3 regions of the Bacillus sp. FJAT-27231 genome follow, and region 3 is predicted to be linked to each of the others. Evidence: riboswitches for the same ligand, from Rfam matches in the RefSeq annotation. Region 3 holds a riboswitch; each other region holds the start of a gene.
The links. A riboswitch is a leader RNA that binds a small molecule or an ion and turns the genes downstream of it on or off. The one in region 3 is predicted to bind cobalamin.
Positions count from the first base shown of each region.

Region 1: linked by a shared signal. The riboswitch ahead of AC623_RS02720 (ABC transporter substrate-binding protein) and the one ahead of AC623_RS10630 ((2Fe-2S) ferredoxin domain-containing protein) in region 3 are both predicted to bind cobalamin.
Region 2: linked by a shared signal. The riboswitch ahead of AC623_RS10095 (ribonucleoside-diphosphate reductase subunit alpha) and the one ahead of AC623_RS10630 ((2Fe-2S) ferredoxin domain-containing protein) in region 3 are both predicted to bind cobalamin.

Region 1 is NZ_LFZU01000001.1:582,993-593,674, forward strand. It holds gene AC623_RS02700 (MDR family MFS transporter) at 1-209, opposite strand, end outside; gene AC623_RS02705 (biotin transporter BioY) at 304-870, opposite strand; gene bioD (dethiobiotin synthase) at 971-1,702, shown strand; gene bioA (adenosylmethionine--8-amino-7-oxononanoate transaminase) at 1,680-3,041, shown strand; gene AC623_RS21335 (hypothetical protein) at 3,144-3,317, opposite strand; cobalamin riboswitch at 3,509-3,651, shown strand; gene AC623_RS02720 (ABC transporter substrate-binding protein) at 3,787-4,761, shown strand; gene AC623_RS02725 (FecCD family ABC transporter permease) at 4,724-5,785, shown strand; gene AC623_RS02730 (adenosylcobinamide amidohydrolase) at 5,782-7,251, shown strand; gene cbiB (adenosylcobinamide-phosphate synthase CbiB) at 7,248-8,213, shown strand; gene cobD (threonine-phosphate decarboxylase CobD) at 8,188-9,258, shown strand; gene AC623_RS02745 (bifunctional adenosylcobinamide kinase/adenosylcobinamide-phosphate guanylyltransferase) at 9,240-9,824, shown strand; gene AC623_RS02750 (cobyric acid synthase) at 9,821-10,682, shown strand, end outside.
Region 2 is NZ_LFZU01000001.1:2,150,733-2,161,414, forward strand. It holds gene fosM (FosM family fosfomycin resistance protein) at 1-233, opposite strand, end outside; gene AC623_RS10055 (YqhV family protein) at 445-720, opposite strand; gene AC623_RS10060 (hypothetical protein) at 882-1,262, opposite strand; gene AC623_RS10065 (hypothetical protein) at 1,433-1,786, shown strand; gene AC623_RS10070 (C40 family peptidase) at 1,837-2,319, opposite strand; gene AC623_RS10075 (GDSL-type esterase/lipase family protein) at 2,435-3,253, opposite strand; gene AC623_RS10080 (DUF6509 family protein) at 3,459-3,755, shown strand; gene AC623_RS21750 (hypothetical protein) at 3,842-3,982, opposite strand; gene AC623_RS10085 (acetyl-CoA hydrolase/transferase family protein) at 4,149-5,432, opposite strand; gene AC623_RS10090 (ribonucleotide-diphosphate reductase subunit beta) at 5,581-6,615, opposite strand; gene AC623_RS10095 (ribonucleoside-diphosphate reductase subunit alpha) at 6,630-8,855, opposite strand; cobalamin riboswitch at 9,062-9,239, opposite strand; gene AC623_RS10100 (sporulation protein) at 9,342-9,755, opposite strand; gene AC623_RS10105 (metal-dependent hydrolase) at 9,897-10,526, opposite strand; gene AC623_RS10110 (spore coat protein) at 10,627-10,682, opposite strand, start outside.
Region 3 is NZ_LFZU01000001.1:2,254,934-2,265,615, forward strand. It holds gene cobM (precorrin-4 C(11)-methyltransferase) at 1-757, opposite strand, end outside; gene cobI (precorrin-2 C(20)-methyltransferase) at 754-1,458, opposite strand; gene AC623_RS10600 (bifunctional cobalt-precorrin-7 (C(5))-methyltransferase/cobalt-precorrin-6B (C(15))-methyltransferase) at 1,455-2,672, opposite strand; gene AC623_RS10605 (cobalt-precorrin-5B (C(1))-methyltransferase) at 2,605-3,768, opposite strand; gene AC623_RS10610 (precorrin-8X methylmutase) at 3,771-4,418, opposite strand; gene cobK (precorrin-6A reductase) at 4,408-5,199, opposite strand; gene AC623_RS10620 (sirohydrochlorin chelatase) at 5,196-6,101, opposite strand; gene cobJ (precorrin-3B C(17)-methyltransferase) at 6,117-7,703, opposite strand; gene AC623_RS10630 ((2Fe-2S) ferredoxin domain-containing protein) at 7,722-8,105, opposite strand; cobalamin riboswitch at 8,262-8,451, opposite strand; gene AC623_RS10635 (GHMP family kinase ATP-binding protein) at 8,548-9,429, opposite strand; gene AC623_RS10640 (biotin transporter BioY) at 9,664-10,236, shown strand; gene AC623_RS10645 (NRDE family protein) at 10,297-10,682, opposite strand, start outside.

The sequences.
Region 1 (10,682 bases), 1.7 Mb from region 3:
CCAAAGCGATCTGCACAATAGCCGCCGATTAAGTTAGCGATGACGGAGAACACTTGCGAAAGAATTAAAAGCAGCCCGGCTTTTCCTTTTCCGAACTCCTCAGCAAAATAAATAGCAAGAAAGGGAAAAAACATCCAGAAGGTAATGTTCATAATGCTTTCCCCAATGAGGCGGACCTTTAAGCTGTGATCCCATTCTCTTATTTTCATCAGTCTCTCTCCTCAATTGTGACAATACATTTACTATACACAAAATATGGAAAAGGATGAAGAGAAACGATGAGATAAAGATAAAAAGTTTTGATTAGTCTCTTACTGGATAAACCTTTCGCTGGTTTAACGCTGAACGAATTTTAGGAATAACAGCAAGAGATACAACGGTTATTCCGAGATCAAGCGGAAAATAGACAGCCATCCAAGACCAGGCCATTGCATAACTAAAGTCACTTGGTGCTTCAGCCCACCATTTGAACGCTGCGTACATGTAATTTGTACCGATGACATAATTTAAGAGAATAGCAGCTGCACCGGCATAGAGGTAAGCTGTTTTTTTGCGTGAATGTCCAAGAACCTTGCCTGTCGCATAAGCAACGAGAATAAAAGAAAGGATGAATCCAAAAGTGGGACTGAAAATACTTGCGGGTCCCCCTTTAAATTGGGCGAACACGGGTGCGCCGGCAAGACCGATAAAGAGGTAAGCAGCCATGGACAAAGAACCAAGGCGGCTGCCGAGCAATCCACCGGCTAGGATGGCAAACATTAATTGCAAAGTAACAGGAACACCGCCGATCGTTAAAAAAGGTGATACATTTGCTCCAACAGCCATAAGGGCTGCAAAAAAGGAGCAAAGAACAATCTCGTAAGCTTTCAATGATTTTCCTCCTCTTTTATAAAATATAATTGTTTATCATTTTTTCATATGTTAACATTTTTGTAAATAAGGTTTACTAAAATTAAAAAGGAGGATTTTTATGCCCGGAATCTTTATCACAGGTACAGATACGGATGCAGGAAAAACAATTACGACACTTTTGCTTGCCCATGGACTAAAGGAAAGAGGGGTAGATGTCATTCCATATAAGCCGGTACAAAGCGGTGCAGAATGGAAGGATGGAGAATGGAAGGCGCCGGATGTAGAAATGTATCATCTGCTCCCAGATATTCAAGAGGAAAAGCTCTATACATACTTATTTAAAAAAGCGAGCTCTCCTCATTTGGCCGCTGAGGAGGAAGGAGCAGCGATTGATGAAGAAGCTATTATAGAAGAAATAAAAGAGCGGTCATCAAGACCCAAACTGTTACTGACAGAAGGAGCTGGCGGGTTATACGTACCGCTGAATCGAAAGGGAAGATGCTTGATTGATGTAATGGAAGAAGTGTCCTTGCCGGTGGTCATCGCTGCCAGAACGGGGCTCGGAACGATCAATCATACGATGCTGACAATTGAAGCGATAAAGCAAAGAAAGCTGCCCATCGCTGGACTTGTTTTCTCGAGTACTTCACCTGGAGAGAAGGACATGGAGGAAGATAACATGAAGGTCATTTATGAACTGTCCAGGATACCTATTATTGGGCATATTCCCTTTATCGAAGACCTTCCGAATTCTCTTAAACATGATCGTTATCGTTCTGAAATAGTGAAAGACTGGCATTTCAATAGATTAATGGAGGGGATAAAGAATGGATACAAAGCATTTGTATGAGATCAGCCAAAAGCATATGTGGCTTCCATTTACGCAAATGAAGGATTATGAAGAAGCCCCGCTTATTATTGAGAGCGGTGAAGGTGTCCGCTTGAAAGATATTCATGGCAATGAGTACCTTGACGGCTATTCTTCCCTGTGGCTGAATGTGCATGGCCATCGCTGTCCAGAAATTGATGACGCCATTAAAGAGCAGCTTGATCGAATTGCCCATTCAACGTTGCTTGGAGCAGCGAATGTGCCCTCTATTCAACTAGCTGAAAAGCTTATTCAGCTGACACCTGAAGGATTGACGCGTGTATTTTATTCGGATAGTGGAGCAGAATCAGTCGAAATAGCGATCAAGATGGCTTATCAATATTGGCAAAACCAAGGCATCACGGAAAAAACAAAATTCGTCACGCTGGCAAATGGCTATCATGGCGATACAGTCGGTGCCATCAGCGTAGGTTCTATCGATATTTATCACCGTGTATATAGTGCCCTCATGTTTAATTCATTTGCCGTCCCATTTCCGTCAGCAAGCTGGCATCCGTCAGGGGATGAACAAACAGCGAAAGAAGAATCACTTGCCGCCATGCGTACATTATTTGAGGAACATCATGAACAGATTGCTGGACTTATCGTTGAGTCGATGGTACAAGGTGCAGGCGGTATGCATATGATGCCGGCCGGCTATTTAAAAGAGCTTGAACGTCTTTGCGGGGAGTTTCAGATTCTTTTTATCGTAGATGAAGTGGCAACCGGATTTGGCAGGACTGGAAAAATGTTCGCGGTAGAACACGAAGGTGTATCTCCAGATATTATGACTATTGCTAAAGGAATTACCGGGGGATATTTACCGATTGCGGCTACTGTAACGACGGAAGAAGTGTACGAAGCTTTTTATGGAGACTATAAAGAGATGAAAACCTTTTTCCACGGCCATTCTTATACAGGAAATCAGTTAGGCTGTGCGGCCGCTTTAGCGAGTTTGGCTATTTTCGAGAAAGAAAACCTTGTTGAACAAGCAGCCCGTAAAGCAGAATACGTGAAGAAGCTTTTAACTGAAATCAATACATTGCCGCACGTCGGTGAAATCCGGCAGCTTGGTTTAATGTGCGGCATCGAGATTGTTAAAGATAAAGCGACGAACGAGCCTTTTCCAGCTGAAGAAAGAATGGCTTATCGAGCAACATTGCGCATGAGAGAGCTTGGCATGCTGACAAGGCCGCTTGGGGATGTGATTGTTTTTATGCCGCCCCTTGCTTCAAGCTATGAAGATTTAGATGAAATGGCTGCTATCATGAAACAAGCTATTCGCGAGATTTCGAATGAAAAAGTATATGCAGAGAGCTAAGCTATTTTACTGAGGAAAACCATAAAATCCGCCTGAGGTCCAGGCGGATTTTATGGTAAGTGAATCCTTTTTTCTTATGATTCTTTGTCATTCAAAAACAAGTTACAGATTGCGATCATGTGCAGAGTCCCGATCGTTTAAATAAGAATCGTCTTCGGGAATGGCATCTATTCGATGTGAATCATTCGCATCGAATGCCTGACGAAGAAAGTACACTAAAATAAGACCAATACAAAGCAGCAGAACAACCAATCCAATTAAAGCAGCAAGGTTCATCGTTAGCCGCTCCTTTCCTTTTCTTTATCCTATTCCACTTTTGTTCTATCTAAAACGTAAAGATCGTTGTATTGTGCAAAAAATTTAATTTATTCCATTTATAGACACGATGAAAATCAGAAAGAATGGTTTTCATCTTAAAATTGTATGAAAGGAATCTTTTTTTTGTGTATAATGAAGCTAGGCGGAAAACTACATACATTGAATCAGGTAAAGCTGAACAAAAAAGCTTTTTAAAAGGGCAAGCTGGTGCAAGTCCAGCGCGGTCCCGCCACTGTAAGTGAAATAGATCTATTTCACAAGCCAGAAAACCTGCCTGATTTAGAGCACCGGTAACCTACGCGGATAGGGTGGTGTAAAAGCGGCTCGCTGGCTCATTATGCCCGCATGGCTCTTTTTCACTGCATCTCTTCAAAGCGTAGAGGTGTTTTTTTATTGATATTTTTAAGAAGTAAAGGGAGAGAAAGAGATGAACAAAGTATCTAAGTACACATTATCTTTCGTGTTGGCTGCCGGATTGCTGGCTGGCTGCGGAACAGATAAAGCAGCGCCAGAAAAAGAAGAAAAAGCAGATCAGCCAAAAGAAAGCCAAGAAGCGGCCTTTCCAGTAACGATCAAAGATGCAGAAGGAAAGGATGTCGTTATTGAGGAAAAACCTAAGAAAATCGTTTCCCTCATTCCGAGCAATACCGAAATCGCTTATGAGCTCGGGCTAGGAAAGGAAATTGTTGGCGTTTCCGATAATGATAACTACCCGAAAGAAGTAAATTCTAAAGAAAAAGTCGGCGGCATGGAATATAACATTGAAAAAATTATCGGACTCGACACAGATCTAGTATTAGCCCACGCCTCCAGTGCTCATAATGCAAAAGATGGCTTTAAACAGCTGGAAGAAGCAGGAATTGATGTGCTTGTCGTTAACGATGCCCAGAATTTTGATCAGGTATATGATTCAATTGAAATGATTGGGAAGGCTACTGGGACGAGTGAAAAAGCTCATGATGTAGTAAAAGACATGAAAGAAGATTTGGCAGAGGTAGAGGAAAAGGCAGAAACGATTAAAAAAGAAGATGAAAAAAGCGTCTTTATCGAAGTGTCACCAGCACCTGAAATCTATACATCTGGCAAGAATACCTTTATGCAAGAAATGCTTGATCTGATTCATGCCAAAAATGCTGCTGCTGATCAAGAAGGATGGATCCAAATGACAGAGGAAGCAATTATTAAGAAAAATCCGGATGTCATTATTACAACACACGGCTACTACACGAAACAGCCGGTTGAAGAAGTGCTGAAGCGTAAAGGCTGGGAAAACATCACTGCCGTTAAAAACAAGGACGTTCATGACGTGCAAGCTGACTTAGTCAATAGGACAGGTCCACGTCTTATTGAAGGAGTAGAAGAACTTGCCGAAGCGATCTATCCAGATGTTTTTAAGAAATAAAATTTCGGCATATATAATCGTTTTTGCTTTTTTTATGATCGCTTTATTTGCGGGTATCTCGATCGGAACGATGCGCGTTCCGTTTCGGGATATCGCTTTCTTATTATCTCATCATTTTTTCGGCACTTCTCTTCATGGAGTGGACCCATCCTTTGATAATATCGTATGGAAAATTAGATTTCCGCGCGTCTTGCTAGCAGCTCTCGTAGGCGCTTCCTTAGCTGTAGCCGGTGCTGCGTTTCAAGGACTGCTGCGCAATCCGTTAGCCGATCCCTATACACTCGGCGTTTCATCGGGCGCTTCGGCAGGCGCGGTGATGGTGCTGTTTTTTAATGTGCAGCTTTCATGGCTATCCGGCTTTACGCTGCCTGTCATCAGTGTCATAGCTTCGATTGCCACCATCTTTATTGTTGTTTTATTTGCCCAGGCGATTGAACGGTCGTTAAAAGTAGAAACGATCATTTTAACAGGCATTATTTTCAGTTCTTTTCTGGGAGCTGTTATCTCTTTAATGATTGCGCTGACAGGTGAGGAGCTAAGACAAATTATCGGCTGGCTGCTTGGCAGTGTTTCGATGAGAGGCTGGGATTATATTCAGCTGATCCTGCCGTTTTTCCTCATTGGTACAATCTTGTTAATCATTCATGCGGCTGAATTGAATGCCATGTCGTTCGGCGAGGAAAAAGCCCAGCACTTAGGAGTAAATGTTCGCCGGAAAAAGCTCGTTGTACTAGTCGCTGGCTCTATTTTAACAGGAGCAGCAGTTGCTGTTTCGGGCACGATCGGATTCGTCGGATTGGTCATTCCTCACTTTATTCGATTGATATGGGGACCAGATCATCGTCATTTGTTGTCATTGTCCATGTTCGCCGGTGCTGGTTTTCTAATTTTAGCTGATCTCGTAGCCCGCACCATTATCTCTCCAACCGAATTGCCAATTGGCGTGATTACTTCTATTATTGGCGCTCCCGTGTTCGCTATCATTTTGCTTCGTAAGCACAGGAAAGGAAGAAGAACAGCATGATTCAGGTAATAAAGCTCAGTGGTGGTTATGATGGCAAGCTGATTGTCCGTGATTTATCTTTTTCTGTTCAAAAAGGAGAGCTTTTTGGCATATTAGGTCCTAATGGCAGCGGCAAAACAACGCTGCTAAAAATGATGAGCGGCATTGTCCCTGCAAGCAGCGGCTCGATGCAGATCGAAGGAAAGGAAATAAAAAGTTACAAGCCAAAAGAACTGGCGAAGCGGCTAGCTGTTCTTCCCCAGATGACTCCTCAGGCTTTTTCTTACACGGTGAAAGAAACAATTTCTCTCGGCCGCTATGCTCACCAAAGTGGTCTTTTTCCGATATGGACAGAGGAGGATGAACAGGCCGTAAACAAGGCAATGGAACGAACAGGTACTATACAGTTTGCTGATACTTCTCTTGAAGAACTGTCAGGTGGTGAGCGGCAGCGAGTGTTTCTCGCTCAAGCTCTTGCCCAGGAACCGGAGATTTTACTTTTAGATGAACCAACGAACCATTTGGATTTATCCTTTCAAAAAGAGCTGCTGGACCTGCTCAAGAAAATGGCGAACGAAGCAGGGTTAACTGTTATTTCGATCTTTCATGACTTGAACCTCGCGTCTCTGTATTGTGACAGATTATTACTGATGGAAGATGGAACAATGCGCGGCTTGGGCATTCCAAGTGAAGTGTTAAAGGAAGAGCCAATTCAGCAAGTCTATAAAACGGCGATCCATCAGCGGCCGCATCCGGAAGTCCCTAAACCGCAAATGAGCATTCTTCCTGAGAAAACAGCTAAGGAAGAAACAGAGATCATCATCGATGGAACATGTATTACACATAAAGATGAATTTATTGCTCTAGAGGCTCCTGTATTATTAAAAACATTATCAGCAGGCGTCATCGGAGCGGGATGGGGATGGCACCGCAGCTTCGTGAACCGACATGTCGATAAAAATTATTGGCACGACTCTTACAAGGAAGATATGAAGGAATTTTTGAAACAGCGCCATTTTGATATAAATGAGACAGTCGGAATGATGACAGCCGTTCACCTTCATAAAGCTGCTTATCGCTTTGTAGAAATAGAAGATGTGTCTGTGTTTGTCGTTGTTACGGCTGGTGTGGGGAATGCGGTTGATGTATCGCGGGCTGTGGAACATAGCCGTGCCTTTTTACCGGGCACGATCAATACATGGGTATTTACGAATGGCTATTTGTCAGAGGAGGCATTCGTTCAATCAGTGATGACAGCTACAGAGGCGAAAGTAAAAGCTTTATTGGATAAAAAAGTAAAAGACCCGTTAACGTATTCACAGGCGACAGGCACTTCCACTGATAGTGTTCTAATTGCGGCGACCCAGCGCGGCGCGCATCAGGCATTTGCAGGCACTATTTCGCCGCTAGGCCAGGCGATTGGAAAAGCAGTCTATGAATGCACAATAGAATCGTTAGAAAAAAGCGGACCGGGAGAGAGGGCATGATGATCTATCATCTCCTAGCTGCGACCATTGCTTTTTTTATTGATCGTTTAGTTGGCGATCCCCCGCATCTTCCGCATCCGGTTCGCTGGATTGGCTCACTTATTCATTTTCTAGAGCAACGGCTGAATAAAGGAACGGGCCGGCGGAAAAAAGGGGTGTGGATGCTTGCTATCACTCTCCTAATTACCGGCGGAGTTAGTTTTTTGTTCGTTTTTATCTTCTATTGTATCCATCCGGCGGCCGGAGTAGCAGCCGAGGCCCTGATGATCGCTTCTGCCATTGCCTGCCGCAGCTTAAAAGAAGCAGGGGTGAGTGTGTATGAACCGTTACGAAGCGGAGATTTACCAGAAGCACGTACAAAGCTTTCTTATATTGTTGGCCGCGACACGGATCAACTAGATGAAGGAGAGATTACGAGAGGGGCCATCGAGACCGTTGCTGAGAATACGAGTGATGGTGTGACTGCTCCGCTTTTCTGGGCTTTTCTAGCCGGCGCGCCTGGAGCTATGATGTACCGGGCGATTAATACGTGTGACTCAATGGTTGGATATAAAAATGATCGGTATGAACAGTTTGGCTGGGCTTCTGCCCGTCTGGATGATGTAGTGAATTGGCTGCCTGCCCGTCTGACGAGCTGGCTCATGGTTATATCTTTTCCAGAGACTAGGTATTCCAAAAAACATGTATGGCACATTGTCCGCCGTGATGCGAAAAAGCACCCAAGCCCAAATAGCGGCTGGTGTGAAGCAGCTGTTGCTGGTTTGCTCGGCATTCAGCTAGGCGGCGTGAATGTATATAAAGGCCGTGTCTCCCATCGTGCTGAAATGGGTGATCCGTTAAAACAAAAAACGGCAGAGGATATCCTGCTTGCGAATCAGATTATGGAGCGTTCTTCTTTTTTATTCTTGCTTGTTATGTGGATAGGAGGCATTTGTTATGAAATGGCCCGCACATGGTTCTAACCCGGCACACTTATATGAAGGTGTAGGAATAGAGCAACCAGATTCTATCGTAGACTTTAGCGTCAATATTAATCCCTATGGACCACCGCAAAGCATCCAGGATCAATGGAACAGCTGGTTTTCTGTTATTTCTGATTACCCTGATCCTTATGGGAAATCGATAACAAGGCAAATTGCTCAGTTAAGCCAGGTGGATGAACAACAAGTGGTGTTAGGGAATGGAGCGGCAGAAATCATTCAATTTCTCGGTCAGCTGTGGCGTGGATGTAAAGTGATCATTGTTCAGCCGGCATTCTCTGAATATGAAACGGCCTGCCGGGCATATGGCTGCGAAATCGAGTATGTGCTTATCAATGAAGATTACACTCTTCCAATAAAGGAATTAGCCGTCAAAGCCGAGGGAGCTGCTGCTGTTTTTATTTGCACGCCGAACAATCCGAGCGGGGTGGCTTTTTCTGAAGGGGAAATGGTTGAACTGTTAGATCGTCTATCATCGACTAGCTGCTACGTTGTAGTGGACGAGGCCTTTTATGATTTTGCCGGCTCCTTTACCGTTGCGGGGCTCATTCAGAACTATTCAAATTTAATTGTGTTAAGATCCTTAACGAAAATGTATGCTATTGCCGGCTTGCGTCTCGGTTATCTACTGGCAAATGAATCGCTCGCTTTACAGGTTGCCCGCTTTCGTCCGCATTGGAATGTGAACGCTCTTGCCCTGAAGGCAGCTGAAACCATCTTAGCGGACCGGGAATTTGTCGATTGGTCACGAGAGAAAATTAAGGAAGAGCGGGAGAATATGTTTTCTTTCTTAGAGAAGGAAGGATTTCAATTTAGCCGGTCGGTCGTTAATTTTTATCTGCTGCGTGATCCGAAATTAGCAGATCAAAAGCCGCTCTTTTTCTTTTTACTAGAAAAAGGAATAGTTCTCCGCCATACATATAATTATCCTGGGCTTGCCGGCAAATGGCTCAGGGCAGCAGTGAAAACAGAAGCAGAGAATAACCAATTGAAAGAGGCTTTACAGCAATGGAAAAAGCAGAGCTAACCGTAATCCTTGGGGGTGTGCGCAGCGGGAAGAGCGGAGAAGCAGAAAAGCAGGCTGTCTTAGAAGTGGAAAGACTAGAAGGCAGCCTTCATTATATAGCTTGTGGAAAAGTAACCGATGAAGAAATGGCCGCCCGTGTTCGCGCTCATCAACAAGAAAGAGAAGGGTCTGGGAAAGTATGGACAACGTGGGAGCAGCCCGTTCAAATAGGGGCTTTATCAAGCTGCTTCACAAAGAAGGATGTTATATTAATTGATTGCCTGACGACATTATTAACGAATGAGTGGTTTGCCAGTGACTTAACGGATGAGGAATGGGGTCATCCCGCTTTTCAGGCAAAGGTGAAGCAGAATATTTGTACAGGAATCGAGGAGATCAGAAAGTCAGCAGGGGCCGTTATTGTTGTCTCTAACGAATTGGCCTATGAGCCTCTGAACAGTTCGCTTGTATTTTATTATGCTAAAACATTAGGGGAACTTCATCAATATCTGATAGAAGAAGCGACGCTTGCTGTGCTAGTGGAGCACGGGTGCCCGCTTATAAAGAAAAAGGGGGTGACAATATGAAAGGGATTATGATTCAGGGAACGGCTTCCGATGTAGGGAAAAGTCTGATCGTAACGGCACTATGCCGGCTGCTTCTCCAAAAGGGCTTCCAGCCGGCACCTTTTAAGTCACAAAACGTCACGAACTATTCTTATATCACTGAAGACGGCAAAGAAATTGGCAAAGCGCAAGTACTGCAGGCGGAGGCGTGTGCGCTTGATCCGCTTCCTGAAATGAATCCTATTTTGTTAAAGCCAGCGGAACCTGGCCGCTCAGAAGTCGTGTGGCTGGGTGAACGAATAGATGTAATTGCCGGGATGAAATATCGGGGGCAATATTATGACAAGGCGATAGAAACGATTAGGTATTCATTAGAAAAGCTGAGTGAGCTAGCTGATTTTCTCGTTATCGAGGGGGCAGGCAGTCCGGTGGAGATGAACTTAAAGGACCGGGAAGTTGTTAATATGAAGGTAGCTGAACTAGCCGACGTGCCAGTCATACTAGTGGCAGATGTGCAACGTGGCGGCTTGTTTGCCAGTGTCGTCGGCACGCTGGAATTGCTTGAACCGCATGAACGCAGCCGTGTTAAAGGAGTCATCATTAATAAATTTCATGGTGATCCGCTTTTATTTGAAGCAGGAAAAAGCTGGCTGGAAGAGCGGACGGGTATCCCTGTCTTGGCTGTTCTTCCTTATTTGGCTGACCATCAGCTTGAAGAAGAGGACGTGTTGTCGCTTTCAAACAGAAAGGAACCGTCATTAGCAGAAAAAACAAAGATGAAGGACAAAGACGCTACATATAATCAATTGGCGAGCCATTTACAAACGTACCTGAACTGGGAAAAATTTATGGCCATTTTGGAACCAGAGGAGCACGATT
Region 2 (10,682 bases), 100 kb from region 3:
CGATCGTAATCCTCTTCTTCTATTGAAAAAGCGATATGCGTGTAAGACTGTCTGATTTCTTCGCGCGGAATATTCTTTTCTACATTAAGTGCAAGCCATATACCATTTAGGTCAAAATAAGCCGTCCCCTTGCCTTTAACTAACAGCTTCGCTTCAAATACGCTTTCGTAAAATTGAATAGAACGCTCTAGATCCGAAACTGAAAACAAAAAATGATTCAAACCTTTTACGATCAATTTTATCACCTCCAAATTTTCAACTATTATACGCTGCTATTTTCTATTCAAAGAAAATTTGAAAAGCAGCCTCTATACAAAGACTGCTTGTTTGTCGGATTTATTACTTTCTAGGAAGTGAGTCTACTATTTAATTATAATCTTATAGTTTTAAAGGTGCACGAAAATAAACTACTTGATTATTAAGCTATTCAATAAAGTACTCTAGCTATCCACTTCTTACCCCATAAAGAATACAGCCTACTCCGAGAAACACCCAGAAGATCGTTTGAAAAGAAATTCGATCGGTAAGACCCAACAGCCCAATAGAAGTAGTGGCAATTAAGATGATTGGCCCTACTAAGGCCAGCGAGCTATTGAGAATGAGTGCCTTTTCAATATCATTGAATCGCAGCATTAAAAAAGCAGCAAAAATTTCAATTCCGCCCGACAGTATCCTTAATAAAGCCATGCCTAGTACCGCTTTTTCTATAAATGTAAACATACGCTCCTCCAGTAAAAACCGTTCTTTTTACATTTATATGCAGTCATATAGAAAAGCAGGACAAGGCTTGTGAACTTTTTTATCTGTCCTTCCTTTTGGTTATTATCTATAGTCTAATTTCTATGCTTTTTGTCTTTCTTCTTATGTTTCATTCATCTACTTTAACTGATCCTGCCATTAAAAACTTGTCCCCCGCCGTTAATTTTGATTACTTTAAGACGGTTATCTTGTTTGATAAAGACCGTTTTATATTGTTTTTCGCCATTTTTATTCGCAAGCAAAAGAATTCGCTTATTCTCATTATCCGTAACCGTTTCAAATATGTACTCTTGGTCATGAATGTGTTTCATTATTTCTTCATATTCAGGCAATGAAGTCCACTCTTTTTGGCCCTGGCTCTCCTTCCCCTGCTGGGCTGTCTCCTTATGCTGAACAGGCTGTTCCTTTTCTTTTATAGCTCCACGATTTCTCTTCTCCTCTTCGTTGCTGCAGGCTGCGAGCATGAGCGTAGCTATACAAAAGGACATCATCATTTTTTTCATCTGCTTCACCTCCGAGCTGTTGATGTCTTTTCTACTTTAACAAAAATTCTATTCTCGTTCCTCTGTCATGCACTGGTTCAGCTTCTTTAGGCTTTGGCCCTGTCATCTAGTGGTTTTGTACATAATTTATAGAGAGAATGACCTTGTTAACAAAAAGGAGAATGACGAACATGAATCCATATTATTTTTATCCTGACTTCATTCCACAATCAGTGGACCATTACGCTGATTATTCTTATATGCAGCCGGAAGAAGAGTTTGATGTAAATCGGCAGCCGCAGGCGCTGGAGAGAAGAATCGAGGTGCTCGAACGAGAAAACCAGCGGCAGGTTAGAGAACTAACGCGACTTAGCCGAGAGATCAATCGAATCAATCAGGAAATTAACCGAATCAATCAGGAGATCAACCGGTTAAATCAAAATGATGAACGCCACACGAGGCGTTTGAATCGATTAAACCAGCGATTACGTACAGTAGAAAATAGATTGCATATTCCATTCGCCGCAATGGAAGACGGATTCTAATAGCAAATAAAATCAAGCCAGGGATGACAGAACATCCCCGGCTTGATTTTTTATTTAATCACACGTTTAGCGCCCACATAACGGTCTTTCCAATATTTTTCATTCATTTTTACCTCTTTTACTCCTTTAGAGGTTGCCCCTACAAATTTGCCATTCCCCGTATAAACAGCAACAAAGGAAACTTTCCCTTTTGCCCCTGTTGCATAAAAAACAAGGTCACCAAATTGCAAATCTTTTTGTTTGACTGCTTTGCCTATTTTATATTGATCAGCACTTGTTCTCGGAATTTTCATCTTAGTAGCAGCTTCTTTATACACATATTGTGTAAAGCCCCCTGCATCAAAGCCTTTCGGGGAAGCGCCTCCATACTTGTAAGGCGCTCCTATAAGTATTTCTGCTTTTGCAGCTACTTCTTCTCCGTAATTAATAGTAGCGGATGCCTGCTTGACAGGTCCACATGCGAAAGAGAAAGCGAAAGCAAAAAGAGTAAATACTGCGACTGCCCATCTTGAAACTGGTAAATAGATGTTCAACGAAATGACCTCCTAATTGGAAAAAATTTAACACAAGAACAAATATATGCTCGCTTATGTTTAATATTCCACTATTGAAGCATAATAAAAAAGCAGATAAAAAATCTGCTTTTCATTAAACCGCTTCAACGAAAGGTTTCTTTTTTAACTGTTCAAGCATTTGCTTGGAAAGCGCTTCATAACCGAGCGCATTCGGATGCACGCCATCAGGTGCAAGGTATTGCAAGTGATGGCCATTAATCACTTTTGTCGTTTCGAGGACGATGGAATGATTGTATTTGTGAGCGACTTCATAGATTTTCACATTCCATTTTGGCAGTAACTGATCAGCCACTTTGTAAAGATCATGACTTGGTTTTAACGGGTTGTACATTTCTAAGAAAACAATGGCAGCGGACGGATTTTCTTTCTGAATCCGGTCCGTCATCGCCGTTAGGTTTTTGATAAATGTTTCCCGCATCGAGTCAAAATTTGCCACTACATTTTTGTAATCCCCTTGATAAAGAGTTTCCAAAATATCATTACCGCCGACATTAATCGTAATCAAGTCGGCTCTTTTAATTTGTTCATCAAACTTGCCTGTTTGGACTAGCGTATTTAAATTTGTACTGTTAATACCAAGAATTCCTTCATTTTCTAATACTACTGTTTTGCCCGTTTTCTCTTCTAAACGGCGTGAAAAATAATCGACAAAGCTCTCTTCATTTTCTGACCCAAAGCCAGCAATGATCGAATCGCCAATAGCTAAATGATTTAAACTCTCTTTATCAACGTTGCTAAAATAATCAACATAAGAGAGAGCGGCTTGCGCAGAGGTAGGCGCAGCCTCTTCTTTCATTTGCTGAATTCGATAAGTAGGATAATAAAGCCAAAGGGATACAGCAATGACAGCAGCAATGACAATCGAGATAGTATATTTAAATAAACGCTTCATTTTTAGCTCCTTTGCTTCCTCTAAGATTGTTATATTTTTTTCCATTTCAATTAGTAAAAGGAATGTCAATTCACTAGAAAGTGTAGACGAATCTTATAATAATCATACCTGTATTTTCAAGTGAAAAAACCTGGTATGCTTTTGTTCACAAGATTTGTGGTAAAATAAAACGGACCTATATTACTTTCAAAGGACGGATCAATAAATGAATATTACACACCATACGGTTGAGCTTCTTGAAGATCCATTTGGATTGCTTGCCGGAGAGAGATTTGAATTTCATCTGTATGCAAACGTAGAGGAAGAGGATGAACTCTATTCTGAATCTGGATTTTATATTCGCGTACTTTATTTAGTCGATGGGGATGAGGAAAAGATCATTCATTATCATTTGCATGACAGAGCAACAGGAGAAGTTCTTGACTTTGAACTAGAAGAAGAAGAGGAAGCTCTTGTGGCAGCTTACTGTCATGATCACCTTCCTAGTGAAGAAGCTGAATAACGGACAATACCCCGCCTGCAAACAGATCGTCGCTAGCGGGGTTCAACTTATTTCTTCTGTTAATGTTTCCGTAGTAATCACATCCTCTATTTTATCTCACTCTTCATATACTCCTGCAACTGTTCTTCTGTTAAATGCTTAACGAAGTGGTAAAAACTAATTGATTCCATTTCGTAATTTTCACAGCTTTCCATATAATACTCATAAGCTTCGCGATATATCTCCATAACACTCACCTCCTTCCTGTTATATAACAAAACAATTTTATTAAAATTAATGTATAACAGCTAGAAAGTGATGTCAATCCTTTGCCTCCACTTTACCCGAAATATTCGGAAAATAAACGATAAAAAGCGGATAGACAACGAAATTCGCGTCTATCCGCTTCCTTCATTAAAGGAAGTATCCTAATTTTTTCGCCTCATAAGCCAGCTCTTCCTGAAACTTTGGATGAGCAATTTGAATTAGGGCCTTTACACGCTCTCGAATGGTTTTTCCCCGCAGCTGGGCGATCCCATATTCCGTCACGACATAATCCACGTCGTTTTTCGAAGTGGTTACTGGTGTACCTAAAGCTAAAGCAGGAACGATTTTGGAGATGCTATCATTTTTGGTTGTGGAATGCAAACAAATAATTCCTCTGCCTCCTTGCGATAAACGCGCGGAAACCCCAAAGTCCGACTGCCCTCCGGATGAGGACCAATACGTGTTCCCAGCCTTCTCTGCATTGCACTGGCCCAGAAAATCAACTTCAATAGCTGCATTAATCGTGACCATGTTGTCTATTTGAGAAACACGGCGAACGTCATTTGTTTCATTTACCGGCAGCATAAAAATATCTCTATTTTCATGCATGAAGTCATACAGCTTCTTCGTGCCATAAGCGAATGTTGCTGTTGTTTTTCCAGGGTAATCCGTGCGCCTCCGATTCGTGACGGCTCCACTCTGATAAAGCTCTACTAATTGATCGGGTATCATTTCTGTCAAAATAGATAAATCCTGATAATTTGTCAAAGACTTCATTACCGCATTCGGAATCGCCCCGAATCCAATTTGCAAGCTATCCCCATCTTTAATAAGACTCGCAACATAGCGGCCGATTTTTTCATCTTTTTCCGTAATGACAGGCACTGGAGATTCTATTAATGGCTGATGATGCTCAATGAGCGCTGTGACTTCCGAAAGGTGAATTTGATTCCTCCCATAAGTTCGCGGCATGTATTCATTTACTTCCAGTAAAATCGTTTTGGCGGTTCTAGCGAGCGGTGCGGTATAATCGCAATTCGTTCCCAGAGAAAAAAAGCCGTTCTCATCCATCGGTGAAACAGTGGCCATTATCACCTGTTGGTCTGTTATTTCTTTTAACAATGCCGGTACGTCCGAAAAGTGATTAGGCAGCAGGTCCACAGCGCCTTCCTGAAACGCGTGTCGATCGCCAGCTGCTAAAAACATCGAAATGACTTTTAGCTCTTCTGGCTTCTTTCGAATCGCTGGCCGGGACGTTAACATTTGGAATAGCCGGTTTTCTTTTAAATCTTCTCTCTTTTCAAGTGCTGCCAGCAAAGCTGGTGGTTCGCCAGCCATTAAAGGGACGATAATATCGTCGCCTGCTTCAATCAAGCGAACTGCTTCGTCTGCCTTCATCAACTTTTTTTGATATTCTTTTTCATTCGCCACGGACGACACTCCCTTAAGCCGTTTGACAATTTTTTCATGCTTTCTCTTTATGAAAAGAGAAGATGTCTTGTCTTTATCATATATACTGGCTATTGGTTGTCAAGCAGTCTAGTTTTATGATGATGGGCAAACAAATAGATGACTATATTTATAACTCGTCAAAGCCATTCGCTTCACTTGTCTTTGTATAGGCGCGTGACTTTTGTTCAAAAAAGTCTGTTTTGCCGAGGTCTACTTCTTGATAAGCGATAATCCAGCGCATTGGATTTGTCCGATACCCTTCAAATGGTGCCGAAAAGCCTAGCTGTTCGGCTCGTTTATTTGCCATGAATCTGATATAGCTTTCTAGCTCGTTCATTTGAATGCCATCTATTTTGTGGCCAATAATCGATTTTCCCCATTCAATTTCAAGTTCCGCTGCCTGTCGGAAAGCTTCTTGCCCATAAGCCCGCAGTTCTTCTGTATCATATTCTGGGTTTTCGTTCAGCACTTCTTTAAAAATCTTTTCAAACAGCCCAACATGAAGCTGTTCATCGCGATTAATATAATTGATCATCGTACTAGTGGCGATCATTTTTTGATTGCGGGCTAAGTTGTAGAAAAAGGCAAAGCCAGAATAGAAGAAAAGACCTTCTAATATCACATCATAAATGACGGATTTAAGAAAATTCTCAATGGTTGGTTCGTGAGAAAATGCTTCATATCCTTTTGTCACAAATTCATTACGTTCTTGAAGAATCGGTTCAGTGCGCCAAAAATCAAATACACGATCTTGTGTTTCCTTATCAGCTACGCTAGAAAGAACATAGCTGTAGGAATGATTATGGATCACTTCCTGCTGAGCAAGAATAATCATCAAAGCATGCAAGCTGGAATCCGTTAAATAGTCCGCTGCTCTGCCGGCATAATCAGTTTGAATGCTGTCAAGCAAAGCGAGCAAGCCAATAATCTTCAAAAATGCATTTCTTTCATCAGGCGTCAGTTCACTAAATTGCTGACGGTCTTTCGTCATGTTAATCTCAAACGGCGTCCAAAAGTTCGCTAGCATTCTCTTATACTTCGGATAAGCCCAGCTAAAACGCACGTCATCCCAGTTTAAAATGTTGGAGCTTCTTCCATTAATAATAGCGGTAGACCGATTGGGTGCACTGTGATCGATAATCTCCCTTTTCTTAAGCTTCATAACTATTCTCCTCCTTATGAATGACAGCTTTCACATTCTTCAATATCAGAAGCGGTAGACCGCACATAATAAGTCGTCTTTAATCCCGATTCCCATGCATCTAGGTGTAAGTCTAACAAGGCTTTCGCTTTAATATCGTTGCGCACATATAAATTAAAGGATACAGCCTGATCAATATGGCGCTGGCGCTTGGCATTTTGGCGAATGCTCCAATGCTGATCAATGAAATAAACGGTTTTGTAGTACCATGTCGTCTGAGCTGACAAGTCAGGCGCTGTCACAGGTATTTTGTAATTTTTCTTTTCTTCCATATATTCTTTACGGAAAATTGGATCAATTCCAGCTGTTGAACCCGCGATCAAAGCGGTGGATGAGTTTGGAGCGACCGCCAGCAAATAACCATTTCTCATACCAGATGTTTTGACTGTTTCCTTTAACTGCTGCCACTTTGCTCCATTATAATCACGTTGTTCAAAGTAGGCACCACTATCCCAATCTGATCCTGCAAAGACCGGATATGAACCTTTTTCTGCTGCAAGTTCCGCACTTGCTTGAATCGTTAAAAAGGCAATTTGCTCATACAATTCATCACAATAATGGACTGCTTCGTTTGATTCCCAGCTCAACCCCTTTAAGGCAAGCAAATGCTGCCAGCCAAATGTGCCAAGTCCAATTCCTCTGTATTTCTTGTTCGTCAGCTGCGCTTGTAAAACAGGAATATTGTTCATGTCGATAACGTTATCGAGCATTCTTACTTGGATGGGGATTAAGCGTTCAAGCACTTCATCCATCACGGCACGGGCTAAAGAAATGGACGAGAGGTTACAAACGACGTAATCACCAGGATCTTTTGTAACCACGATTTTTCCGTCTTCTGTTTTTTCTTCGATTACGACCGTCGGACTCATATTTTGACAGATTTCTGTGCAAAGATTGCTTGCGTAAACCATTCCGGTGTGCTTATTCGGATTCGCCCGGTTAACGGTGTCTCGGTAAAACATGTAAGGTGTGCCTGTTTCAAGCTGGGAAATCATAATGGCTTTCATAATCTCGATAGCCGGAACTGTTTTTTTACTTATGTGCGGATGAGCTACGCACTCTTTATATCTCGTTCTAAACGTTCCCTCTCCCCTTTTCTCATCAAATGAATCTTCAAGAGAGTAACCCATCACTTTTCTTACTTCATGAGGGTCAAATAAATGCCAATCTTCTCGTTTATCGACTGCTTCCATAAATAAGTCAGGAATAGTGACACCCGTGAATAAGTCGTGTGTTCTGCGGCGTTCGTCTCCATTATTCAACCGGGTTTCCAAAAATGAGAAAATATCTTTGTGCCAAATATCCAAATAAACAGCAATCGCTCCTTGACGCTGGCCGAGCTGATCGACGGATACGGCCGTATTATTCAGCTGTTTCATCCAAGGAATCACACCCGAGCTCACATTTTTAAATCCTTTAATGTCACTTCCCTGGCTGCGAATTTTCCCTAAATAAATCCCAAGTCCGCCGCCGTTCTTACTTAAATTAGCTGCATCCGTATTGGCATCAAAAATTCCTTGCAAGCTGTCATCCACTGTATCAATGAAGCAGCTTGACAGTTGGCCATATGATTTTCCCGCATTCGCAAGCGTTGGAGTAGCGGTTGTCATATATAAATTAGAAAGCGCCCAATAGGCTTCCTTCACATAGTGCAGCCGTGTTGATTTAGGTTCATTCATCATTAAGGTCATTGCAATAATGAGCCATCTTTCCTGCGGAAGCTCTGCTGGCTGCTTATCTAGTGTACGGGCTAAATATCTTTCACTTAATGTGACAATCCCAATGTATGTAAATAATTTGTCCTTCTCAGGATCAATCAGCTTACTTAGCTCTTCTATTTCGTCTTTTGTATAAGAAGTGTTTAAATGAGGATTGTATATTCCTTCTTCAATTAAGAGCTGGATGAGCCCCGAGAAATCTCCGTATCCAGCCAATTTCTCCCCGCGTGTTGTCGCTGCCTGCTTATATAGTTGTTTTAAATACAATCGGGCTGCGATAAATGTCCAATCTGGTTCCGTGCTCGTGATCCGCTCAACTGCTGAATGTAAAAGCAGCTGCCAAACTTGCTCATCTGTCCACTCTTCTCTCGTATCAAGTGTTCCCTTTATCTTATTTTCATAGCTTGCCAGTTCAATATGGGGAAATTCCCTTTGAATTTCAATAAATGCCTCTTCTGCTATGCTTTGTACGGTTTGAATCATCTCTATTCCTCCTAAACGATCAGTAGTTTAGAAAGAGATTTTTTTAGCAACAAAAAAACCATCTTTCTAGATGAAAGATGGGATGAGGGCGAAGAAATAATCTTTTCACAAAGTGAGACAGACCTGCCCTTGTACACAATAAAGAGCCTGTCTGAATAAAAGACATTGTCGTTTTCTCCGCGCTTTCTTCCCAACTCCCGAAGAAGAGTAAACGCTGTAAAAAGGCAGGTCTCCTGGCTTATGCTTCTTCCTTCCACATTCCTTCCCGTCTATTCGACAGTGGATTTATCTGCGGTCGTCCACACTTACAGTTGCGGGTACAGCTTCGGTATTTCACCGAATTCCCTATTAAGCTGCAATAGCACCTTTTTACTAAATATTGATTTAATTATAACATTACCACTAAATGTTGTGTCCGGATTAGTATAACAATGATCGTTACCGGAGGCAACCCCGAATGAACTTTTTACTTACTTCGGTCTTTACTCACTCTGTAGTTAAAATAATCAATTCATCCTGATCAGAAGGGTCAACAGCTTGTGGAATAACAGCGGTTGTTTTTAAAAAAGTTTTATTCTTATCATTTGTAGGCGGATGCCCGGGATCAATTTCAAGAGAAAAAGGAATGGTGATGTTTTCTCTCGGTTTAATATCTCGTTGGATGGGAATGACTATTTCTTTTAACTTCTTATCAATATAGGAAAAATCGCTATCTTCCCGTATCTTATCCATTTGGACATGCACTGAAACGATTAAAGTCTCGATCGGTTCTGGCGCCTGCCCGCCATTAATTAGAACCTTCCCTTCAATTTTGTCTCCTCTTTGATAGGTCATTTTTGGAAGAGCGGTATCGATCTCGACTCCACCAATGCCAATACTAGACAAAATATGTTTCCACATGAAATACCTCCTTTCTTTCTATCCAATTTAGTTTAATATTCCCCGATGTTTTCTTGTTAATCTTTTCTTTGCTGGTTGTTAACTGTATTTGAATTTTGCACATTTTGTTTTTGAAAAAAGCATGCTTTATACAAAGCACGCTTAAAATTCTCTATTAAAGAGAGGCTGAAACCATTTAATCCCCCTCTTATTAGCCGGCCATATTTTCATATCTGCCACTAGATGACTCATATACGCGATAGAAGCCGCTAAAAAGCTGCCTTCGAGCCCAACACTTTGCTGAAATTGCCACGCAATCCCTGCAAAACAAGCTGATCCAATTAACGAGTGAGTTAAAGAGCGGTGCGATAAAAAGGAAGAGACCATAATAAATGCACTTAGCAGCAGCAGCCAAAAGATACCCATGTACCAGGCGGCAATCGCCAGAGCAGCTCCTGTTATAAACAGCATCATCCGCTGCTTGATAAACAGCCGTGGTAATACTGTTAAGCCTATACCAACAGTAAAACCCGCCGATTGCACGAAACCATTCAGCTTTAGATAACTGTAGCCCATTAAAAGCAGCCCTGCAGTGGCAAAAAATAAAATTAACCATTTTTTCGATATCGTAATTCGATTGGACAGCTTGCCGTTTACATCAAGGTCAGGAGCAAGGCCAGCGATTGCCCCAATGCCAATTAAGCCTGCTGTAGTAAGTGGGTCTGTATGTAAATAAACAGCTGTGGCTAATCCGGAGGCTCCTCCAATAGCCAAATGAGCCGATCCTTTCATCTGTTACCATCCTTTTCTTTTTCCCCATTATAACAAACAGATGTTCTTTATTCTATAAAAAATAGCATTGATGAAACCATCAATGCTATTTTTGGATGCCTTATAATACATCAAGCTTTACAACAATAGCTAATAAAATTTGAAGCAATACTTGGA
Region 3 (10,682 bases):
GGCGGTAGCCGTGTGTGAACTCTTTATCATATAGCTTAGAACGAAAATCCTTTTCATGAATAGCTGGGTCAAGCGCCCAGCCTGCTAAAATCATCGCTTGTTTGCGAATGCCGTTTTTTCTCATATCTTCATCCAGTTTTTCAACTGTCGTACGCACGATTTTTTCATCCGGCCATGTTGCTTTGTAAACGACCGCTACCGGCGTTTCCGGCGCCCAGCCTGCATCCATTAATTCCCTTATTACTTTCTTTGTCAGCGTGGCGCTAAGGAAAAAAGCAATGGTGCAGTGATGCTTCGCTAAATCGGCTAATTTTTCCCGATCCGGAACCGGCGTGCGTCCTTCTGCCCTCGTTAAAATAACGGTTTGGGTTAAATCGGGAATCGTTAATTCCGCACCCGTACTGGCCGCCGCTGCGAAAACAGAGCTGACACCAGGCACGATTTCGATGTCGACGCCTTTTTCTTTTAACAGCGTCATTTGCTCCATAATCGCCCCGTACACAGCCGGGTCGCCCGTATGAAGCCGAACGACTTTTTTGCCCGCCTGCAAATGCTCAATCATCACGTCCACCATCTCTTCTAAATGCATACCGGCTGTCTTTAAAACTTCTGCTTCGGGCTTGGCTTCTTGAAACACGTCTTCATTTACGAGGGAATCAGCGTATAAAATGACGTCCGCTTCTTTGATCAGCCGAAGCCCTCTAACTGTAATTAAATCGGCCGCCCCTGGACCCGCTCCGACGATAAACAGCTTCATTTTCTCACCACCATTAAAGTCAGATACTCCGGCTCAGTGCCTTCGAGTTCTTCCATGCTCCATACAATTTCTTCTTCTGATGTTACTTTGGAAACGACTTTTGCCTTGTCAGTTAAATTCAACTCTTTTAAAATCTGAAGCATTAAATCTATTACTTTAGCGACTTTAATAAAGATAACGCAGTCATGCTCTTCAATCGCTTTTTTCATTGCTTCATAGTCATCCTTCGCTGGCACAATCGCAACGAGATCATCGCCGTCCGCAAGCGGCAATGAAAGCCGTGCGGCTGCTCCGTTGATAGAGGAAATGCCCGGAATGACTTTCATGCTGACGTCTCCGTAGCGTTCCTTCATCACATTCATCATATGTATAAACGTACTATAGAGAAGCGGGTCCCCTTCCGTAATAAAAGCGACATCTTTTCCTTCACTCAGTTTTTCCCAGACCGCTTCTGCTGTTGCCCTCCATTCCCGCTCTAAAATCGCCGGATCCTTCGTCATCGGAAACACAAGGCCGAGCATATCCTTTTCGGATGGATTCACATAAGCATCAATGATTTTCCGGGCATAGCTTTTGCTGCCTTTTCTTTTTTTCGGGTAAGCAATAACCGGTGACTCCTGCAGCGCACGGAAAGCTTTTACTGTAATCAATTCCGGGTCGCCGGGTCCTGCACCTACTCCATATAATGTGCCTGTCGTCATGACTGGTCCTCCTTCAGCCTCTTGGCTGTGATAATATAAACCGGGTTTAACCCTTCCATTCTCGTTAAATGTAAAATCGGTTTGCTTCTCGCTATTTGGGCGAGTGTGATGTCTACTTGAAAGCCGCGTTCTTTAAGAGCCTGCTGTGCCTCATACAAATTTTCAAGAGTGACGACATTCATCACAATTGTCCCGTCATCTTTTAAACGGCTGCAGCACTCATCAAAAATCCCATCGATATTTCCAGCCGTCCCGCCGATGAATACCGCATCTGGATCAGGAAAGCTTTCCAATCCTTCAGGGGCTTTTCCATGCACTGCTGTAATATCTGTCCGGAATTTCGCGAAATTTTCTCTGGCATTTTCAAGGTCTGCTTCATTCTTTTCAATCGCATAGACAGCCCCTTCTGAAGCAATTTTGGCAGCTTCGATGGCAACTGAGCCGGTACACGTGCCGATATCCCAGACGACACTATTTTGATGAAGGTTCATCTGGCCAATCGTGAGCACCCGGATTTCCTTTTTCGTCAGCAAGCCTTTATCCGGCTTTCTTTGGGCAAACTCTTCATCCGGAATCCCGAGCGGCCATCTCCTCGGCTTCTCTTCCTGCTTTAAAATGACTACGTTCAATGGCGCGAATGCTGCCTTTTCCATCTCTGCTAATGACAGCCAGCGGCAGCGTTCCTGTTCGCCGCCAAGGTTCTCAGCTACGAATGCTTTATACTCGTTCATGCCGAAAGAAGTTAAATATCGGGCAATCGATTGAGGAGAATTCACTTCATCCGTTAGCAAAGCGACCTTTTCTTTGCCATCGATCCGCTGGGCAAGACCTGTTATCTTACGCCCATGCAAGCTGATGACGGCTGCATCGCTCCAGCTTTCGCCCATTCTGGCAAAAGCGAGCTGCACAGAGCTCGGCTGCGGATAAATATCCGTTTCTGCTTCTTTGGACAAATAACCGCCTACTCCGTAAAACAGCGGATCTCCCGAGGCGAGTACCACGATTTTTCCTTGCTGTGGTTCTCGCAGCTTTTCTTTTAACTCCCGCAAATTCCCTTTAATCGTGAAAGTCTCTCTCTCATAATCAGGAAAAAACGCTAGCTGCCGTTCTCCTCCGGCTAACAAGTCTGCCTCGTTGATCCATTTTTCATAAAGAGCCGGCAGCCCTTTGCGGCCGTCGTCCCCTATTCCAATTATCTTGATCCGTTCCCTCATGACGTTCCGCCTTTCCTAAACATTCACCTTTAAACGTGTATAAAGTAGTTTCAATTTCCAGCCCGCCGCCTACTTCCTTGAGCGCATGCTCACAACAGCTGGCGCACAGAATCTCGAAAAAACGATAGTGGCCGGCTGCCGCCATTAACTCCCCAGCATGGGAAGCGGTATTTGCTCCTCTTACCTCTTCTGCTTCCTCCGGGGAGGCTCCAGCCTGAAGTGCGGTTTCAGCCAAGAAGTTAAAATCGACAGGCGCGCTTTTTGAATGGACCATCATCACTCCCTGGGCAACTTTAGAAAACTTGCCCATCATGCCGACCATGGATACCCTCTTGATGCCGAGCCGTTTGCAATGTTTGAGGGTAAAACCGATAAAGTCCCCCATTTCAATGAATGCTTCTTCTTTTAATTCCGGCAATTGCTGGATGGCGTATTTCTCGCTCCGCCCGCCTGTTGTGATCGCCACATGATCACAGCCGCCAGCTCGTGCGACTTGCACCGCCTGAATAATGCTCGCTTTATAAGCGGCTGTAGAGAAAGGCATGACGATCCCGCGTGTGCCTAAAATCGAAATGCCGCCGATAATGCCAAGCCGTCCATTGAGCGTTTTCTTGGCCATCTCTTCACCGCCGGGCACCGAAATAATGATCTTCAACCCTTCTGTTCTATTGAAATCCGTTAAGATTTTCTCAGCTTCGGATAAAATCATTTTTCTTGGCACCGGGTTAATCGCCGCTTGGCCGACCTCGACGGCCAGCCCCGGCTTCGTTGCCCGGCCCACTCCTTCGCCGCCGTCCAGTTCAATGCCGGGTTCTTTTTTTAAGATCACTTCCGCATAAATAATAGCCCCGTGCGTAACATCGGGATCGTCCCCGGCATCTTTTTTAATCGCCGCTATCGCCCGGTCTTCTTGTACTTCGCACTGCTCAACGGCAAAAGTGGCGAACACTTTTGCGGGAAGATAGATCGTCGCTGTTTCCTGTTTTTCTCCGGACAACAGGGAAACGAGTGCCGCCTGGACAGCAGCAGTAGCGCAGGCACCGGTCGTATAGCCTTTTCTGAGCGGCTTTTCTTCTTTCTTTTCTTGCGCTTTCATTGTCATCCTTGTTGTGCAAGCAGGGACAAAGCGTTGACAGCAGCCACTGTCACTGTGCTTCCGCCTTTTCTTCCGATGTTCGTGATAAACGGAATATCGAGCTTTGCGAGCTCTTCTTTTGACTCAGCTGCTGAGACAAAGCCGACAGGCAAACCGATAACCAGGCTTGGTTTGGCGATTCCCTCTTTCACAAGGCGAATCAGTTCAAGCAAAGCGGTCGGTGCATTGCCGATCGCATAGATACCGCCGTCCGCTTCCGCTGTAGCTTTACGCATGGATACAATCGCTCTCGTTGTATTCAATTTTTTCGCCTCTTCCATAACGTCTTCATCAGAAATGTAAACGTGGATACTGCCTCCGAACTTTTCAATTCTTGGCTTGCTGACACCTGACTGTACCATTTGCACATCGCAGATGATTCGTTCTCCGTTACGGATGGCTTCGATGCCGGCTTGGATGGCATTCGGATGAAACAGCATGCTTTTTCCAAGCTCAAAATCAGCTGAAGCATGCACGACACGCTGTACGACTTTGTATTCTTCAGCTGTCAGTGAATGCGGGCCAAATTCCTCTGTAATCATGTCAAAGCTAAGTCCTTCAATTTCCATCGGCTGAACCGTTTCCGGCTTAAAATCTGTTTTAAAATCCAACTCGTTCTCCCCCTTTAATCTCCAATGCAGAAAGCATATCCCGTACTTCTTCAAAGCTTGAACAGCGGTTTTTGTAGTCGATCGCCGGCCGTTCGATCACAATCGTTTCGATTCCCAGCTCTTTGGCCGCTTCGATTTTTTGATCAACCGATCCTCGCTGTCCGCTCGCTTTTGTCACCATGCATGTGACGTTGTATTGTTCGTATAGTGCCTGATCAAAGGCTTTCGTAAAAGGCCCTTGAATAGCGACAATGTTTTTCTGCGGCAAGCCAAGCTGTTCACATTTCTCCATATTGTCTTTTCGCGGCAGCATCCGGCACACAAGGCGAATGTCCTCAATCGGCAGCAATTTTTCAGTGAAAATTGCCAATGTCTTGCTGCCTGTCGTCAGCATGACCGTTCCTTTCGTCTTGGCTGCTCTGTCAGCGGCTTCTTCATATGTAGACACGTACGTAATGAGCGGTGATTCTTGAAAATTTTGTTCTTTTCTTTCAAAGCGAATGTAAGGAACGCCAGCTCGTTCTGCCGCTTCCATCGCATTTTTAGACGCTTCTTCTGCAAATGGGTGGCTCGCATCCACAATAGCCGCTGCTTCTTTTTCTAGAACAAAGGCCTGCATCGCTTCGGCATCCATTCGCCCAGCAAAGGCCGGAACAGCCACCTGCTCTAATTCTTTCACCGCATTCTCGGTTACGACAGAGGCAATGAGCGGATACCCTTCCTGCTGCAAAGTGACCGCAAGCTCCCGCGCATCACTTGTCCCCGCTAAAAAGAAAATCATTTGACTGTTGCCGCCTCACTTTCTCCCTCATGGCTATGATCATGATGATGATCGTGGTGGTGATCATGATCGTGGTCATGATGATGGTGATGATCAATATGCTCCATCGCTTCAAATCGGTATTGGCATGTATCGCAATTCATGTACACTTCACCTTTCAACACTTCCTCTACTCGGTCTTTCACGACGATTTTTAACTTAGGGTGAAAACCAAAGTACTCGGCAAGCGAGAAAGAAATTCCCGGATAAGCTACACGAAACTGCTCTGTCATATTCTCCAGCCGCTTGATTAAAACACCGGTAAACAGGAAGTAGGGAAGAATAATCACTTTTTCTGCACCAAGACGGATCGTTTTCTCTACTGCTTCCTCCAAGCTTGGCGACGTGACGCCGATAAAGGCCGTTTCAATAATGGGAACTCTCAGCTTCTCCCACAACAACCGGGTGATCTTGAATAAATCACTATTGGCATCGGCATCGCTGCCGCCCCGTCCGAGTAAAATCACAGCCGTCTTCTCATCCGACCCTTCTTTGTAATCACCCGTTTCTAGCACACGGTTTTTACAAATATCCACCGCTTCGTAATGAATCCCAATTGGCTTGCCGTATGTAAACCGAACCGCCGGGTATTTCTCCTTCGCCTCGTCGATTTCATGAGGAATATGTATTTTAGAATGTCCCGCCGGCAGCAGCATAAGGGGAACAAGCGCGACAGACGTCGCTCCTTTTGTCACGCATGTATCGATCCCTTTTGCAATGTTCGGCTGCTCAAATTCTAAAAAGCAAGTTTCGTAGATGACATCCTTCTCAAGCTCTGGGATAAGCTGATCAATAAATTGCCTGATTTGTTCATTTCCTTCTCGGTCCCGGCTTCCATGGCCGACAAATAAAACTGCCTTCATTTGCTTTCCGCTCCTTTAATCCCCACACGGTGCAGGTTCAAGATTTATTTTTGGTTCCATATCACGATAATCAAAGCTTTGAATCTTTTTCACACGTTTAAAGTATTTAAAAAAACGTTCATTCGGATGGCCTTTTTCTTTATATTCCGCAATAATCTCCTCCAACAGCAGAACGAGGGCTTCTGGTTCCACTCCTTCAGCAACAGGCTGTCCAGCGTGAGCTGTCCGGCCGACGGTCTTGGCTCCTAGGAATAAATCAAACTTTCCTTTGCGAAATACGATGCCGATGTCATCTGTCACTGCCCCGTAGCAGGCCATTCCGCAGCCGTTCAATCCAATTTTCAGCTCTTTCGGCATGTCTAGACCGTCAAACTTCTCATGCAGCTGTTCAGCGTATGGAATCGCATCTTTCTTTTCGCCATCACAGAAGTCACAGGCTTTCACCGTTGCAACATCCCCAACAGGCGAAAGCAAGAAGCCGACATTCTGTAAGGAAACGGTTATTTGCTCGGGAGCTTCTGTCGGCACGCGCAAAATTACTTGATGATGAGGTGTGTACTCGATAGACCCTTTTTCTCCTGCTGCCTTTGAGAGCACGAGCAGCTGCTCAGCTGAAAACATCTTATTCGCTACTCCCGGGCTAACTGCTACTTCGAAAATGGATTCAATTTTCTGCTTGAACAGCGGCTGGCTCGTCTCCTGTTTCTCTTTTCCATCTAAAAGACGAAGTGCCTGCATTCCGAGCTTGTACAAATCTGTTTTCTCCTCTTGGCCTCCGTGAAGAGCCCATGGCTCATTTTTCGGCTTTAATCGTTCATGCGGTCTTAGCGGCTGCTTTTCCGATGTCAATGTATATTTACGCTGATAGCCTCGTGGCGTGATCATTTTGTTGTCATAAAGGAACGTTGTTGAATTACCGATGATGACCGTGGTCAGCATGCCAATATCGTGATCGAGCATATTCTTAAGATCGGTTATGACCACTTGCTCTCTTTCCCGGTAAGCACTTTTTACGAGGCCGACCGGTGTGTCCGGTGAACGATGCGTTAGTAAAATGCGCTGTGCTTCTGCAATTTGTCTCGTTCTTCTGCCGCTCTTCGGATTGTATAGGGCGATGACAAAATCTGCTGCACCGGCCGCATCGATCCGCTTGGCAATTAACTCCCACGGTGTTAAATGATCACTTAAGCTAATCGTACAAGCGTCGTGCATGACGGGAGCGCCAAGGAGAGAGGCGCAAGAATTAATCGCTGAAATGCCTGGAACAATTTCTACGCCGACACCCTCTGCCTCTTTCCAGCCTTGTTCAACGAGCACTTCATAGACAAGTCCTGCCATGCCGTACACGCCGGCATCTCCGCTTGAAATGACCGCCACTGTTTTGCCTTCTTCCGCTAATTTGACGGCTGCCTGTGCACGGCTTACTTCCTCTGACATTCCCGTGCTGATGATCTCTTTTCCTTCAGTAAATTCTGCAATTAAATCGACGTATGTTTTATAACCGATAATGCAGTCACTTTCCCTAAGTGCTTCTTTCGCCCGTTCTGTAATGTGTTCTGCGCTGCCCGGTCCAAATCCGACAACTACTAATTTCCCCTTCACTCCGTTCGCCTCCTGTACTTACTTTACTGTTTGCTTTTCTTTCTCTTTAGCTACACCGGTTACACGTTTATTTTGAAGAATCATTCCCTTTTCCTGATAAGTGTATGTCAGAGCTTCTTCAACCGGCTTGCCTTCTTGAAGATGAGCGGCAACAATTTTCTCCGCGAGCTGTTCATCCACCTCGTGGTACCATGCGCCTTCCGGATAGACGATGACCACACAAGCATCTTTGCAGCGGCCATTGCATCTCGTTCTCGTCGTGTGAACACGGACATCCAGCTCCCGTTTTTTAATTTCCTCCCTGATAGCCTGTGTTACTTCTTCTCCGCCTTTTCTCATACAGCTCGATCCGTTGCAAATCAATACGTGATGGTTTATTTCTGACAAGTCCCATGTCGCCATCTTCCCCACTCCTTTTTAGAAAAAATAAAAAAGTCCTTAACTTCAGAAGAAGTTAAGGACTAAGCGCTATGTATGCAAGCTACTAAAGGAACAAGTAAATAACCGGGCATGCCGGTACCGTTCCATGCAGTCATCCTATTCTTCCCTCCGAAGAATGATGGTTCGAAGAAGAAAGCAGGTCTCCTGGCTTACGGATCGCCTTACTCTTGTCCCTTCCCGGCCTTACGCCAGTGGCTGTTGACAATTTCATCACCGTTTACAGTAGCGGGGGCTGCATCGGACTTTCACCGATTTCCCTATTATCCCGGGGATTGACTCTCCGGGCACTCTCCTCTTGTTATTCAATTTTTATGTAGGTCATCCTAATTTTTCTAAATCTCAAACTCCTTTATTAGATTAGCAGGAAAGTCTTCTATTTGACAAGTACATTTTTTAAATGGGTCTAATGACGCTTCTCCAGCCTCTTGTTTTTAAATGGAATAGGGGTCAAAATAAACGGATGCCAGCCAGCAGTTTGAGCAATGAGCTTTTTTATTTCCTTCATCTTTTTGCCGAGAGAACGATCTTCTTTGTTAAAAATCAAGCCTATCACAGTCCCGCTGTGACCAACGACCACTCCTGCTTCAAAGCGAGCAGCCAGTTCAGCAAAAAGAGAAAAGAAAGGCTTTGGCAAGAAACGCTCATTTAGTATGGCACTTCTTGTACTAGCGGTCAGCACATCTTCAGTTTTGCCGAGAGACAATCCAGCATACATTTGCTCGTACACTTGCCGCATCTCTTCACGCTCTGCTGCTGTGTATTCTCTTTTTATTTCATAACAATCGGCTGTATTTACGCGCCCGCCGCTATCATAGCCAAGCAAAAACAACTCTGGCGGAGAAGAAAAAGATTCTAACAGTTCACCCGTCCGCTGATTGAAGGAAACAATCCCTTCATACATCACACCATCAGTTGGTTCAATGGCAGCTGCAATGCCAGCTATATCAGATGCCTTAAGCTGAACACCAAAACTGTCAGCCGCGGACCGCACTGCCGCTGTAATATCAGCCGAGCTGCTCGCCATTCCTTTTCCAGTTGGCAATTGTGACTGAGCATAGAGCCTGCCGCCAGCACAAACGCCCATCCGGTCAAGTGTCAGTTCCACGGCCCGTATCATTTTTTCCTGTTGGGGGCGGCTGCTTGTCACGACAGATGCGATTTCTGGGACAAACACAACCTGGCTTCTAAGCGGCACCGGCAAAGTAAACAAAAAGGGCTGCTCACCCACTTCCCCCTGCGCCAGTTCACCAAACGTGCCAAAGCACCTGCCTACTCCTTTTTTCATCAGCTGCTTCCCTCCTTCAGAAAGAATGAAAAATTTTGCGATAACTTATTATAGTCCGTTTCTTTCTCTATTCCAATTACGTATTACCTGTTATTTACTAAAGGTTTGTTTTTAATTTGAATTTTACACATAATGAATTAAGATAAAATAAAATATCATTGACACAATAAGTCGCCACTATTTAAAATAAGGTTAACATTTATGGATTGTTCTATTCTGCTTGGAGGGATATATATGTCTGCTCAACATGAAAAATTAAGAATGATGTTAACAGCGGCTCTTTTCGCTGCGATCATCGGGATTTTCGCTCAAATTACCATTCCTTTACCGCTCGTTCCCATTACAGGACAAACGTTGGCGATCGGTTTAGCAGCTACCATTCTCGGCTCTCGATACGGAGCGCTGTCAGCTCTTCTGTATATGCTGATCGGAGCAGTCGGCCTTCCGGTTTTCTCTGGTATGTCTGGCGGAATGGGCATTATTTTTGGACCAACTGGCGGGTACATTATCAGCTTTATTCTCTCTGCCTTCTTTATCGGCTGGTATATCGAAAAAACAAAGCCTGCCGTTTTCCACGCTTTTACCGCTAATATCATTGGCATGATCATTAATCTAGCTTTTGGTACAGTCTGGTTAAAGATTTTTGCCCAGCTCGGTTGGGTAGAAGCTTTTGCGGCCGGATTTGCTCCGTTTATCATTGGCGGAATTATTAAAGCATTGCTCGCTTCATGGATCGGTATCCAAGTTCGGAAACGTTTAACTTCAGCACGTCTGCTTCCGCAATCAGTTCGTAATCATACCGCTTAATGACGTAAAAGAGCTGTCTTACAAGTCAGTCGTTTAAGACTCACTGTAAGACAGCTCTTTTTATTTAGGTTTTATTTGAAACTGAAAGGTTTTTTCTCCAACAAGTTTACCTTGAAGATACGTTCTTTCCGCAAATGTAACGTGATTTGTCCGATCTATGATCAAAACGGTCGACGATCTTGTACCGTAGTGTTCACTGTTGATAAAAAGCGGTGAAAGCTTTCTTTCCCACTCAAGCGACACACCCGTCTTAGGCAGCTCCTCATCTAGAGCCCATTCGTCGTCCTGCAAGAACGAAAACAAACACTCCGGATCAAGCGTCGATGAGTGATGCAAGCATTGTTCAAGATACGCTTTTCCTTTTTCCGATTTTGGCCATGGCGTATTCAAAAAGGCATTGCTTAAGCTGTGTGTGCCGGGAAGAACTGTCTCTATCCCAGCCTTTT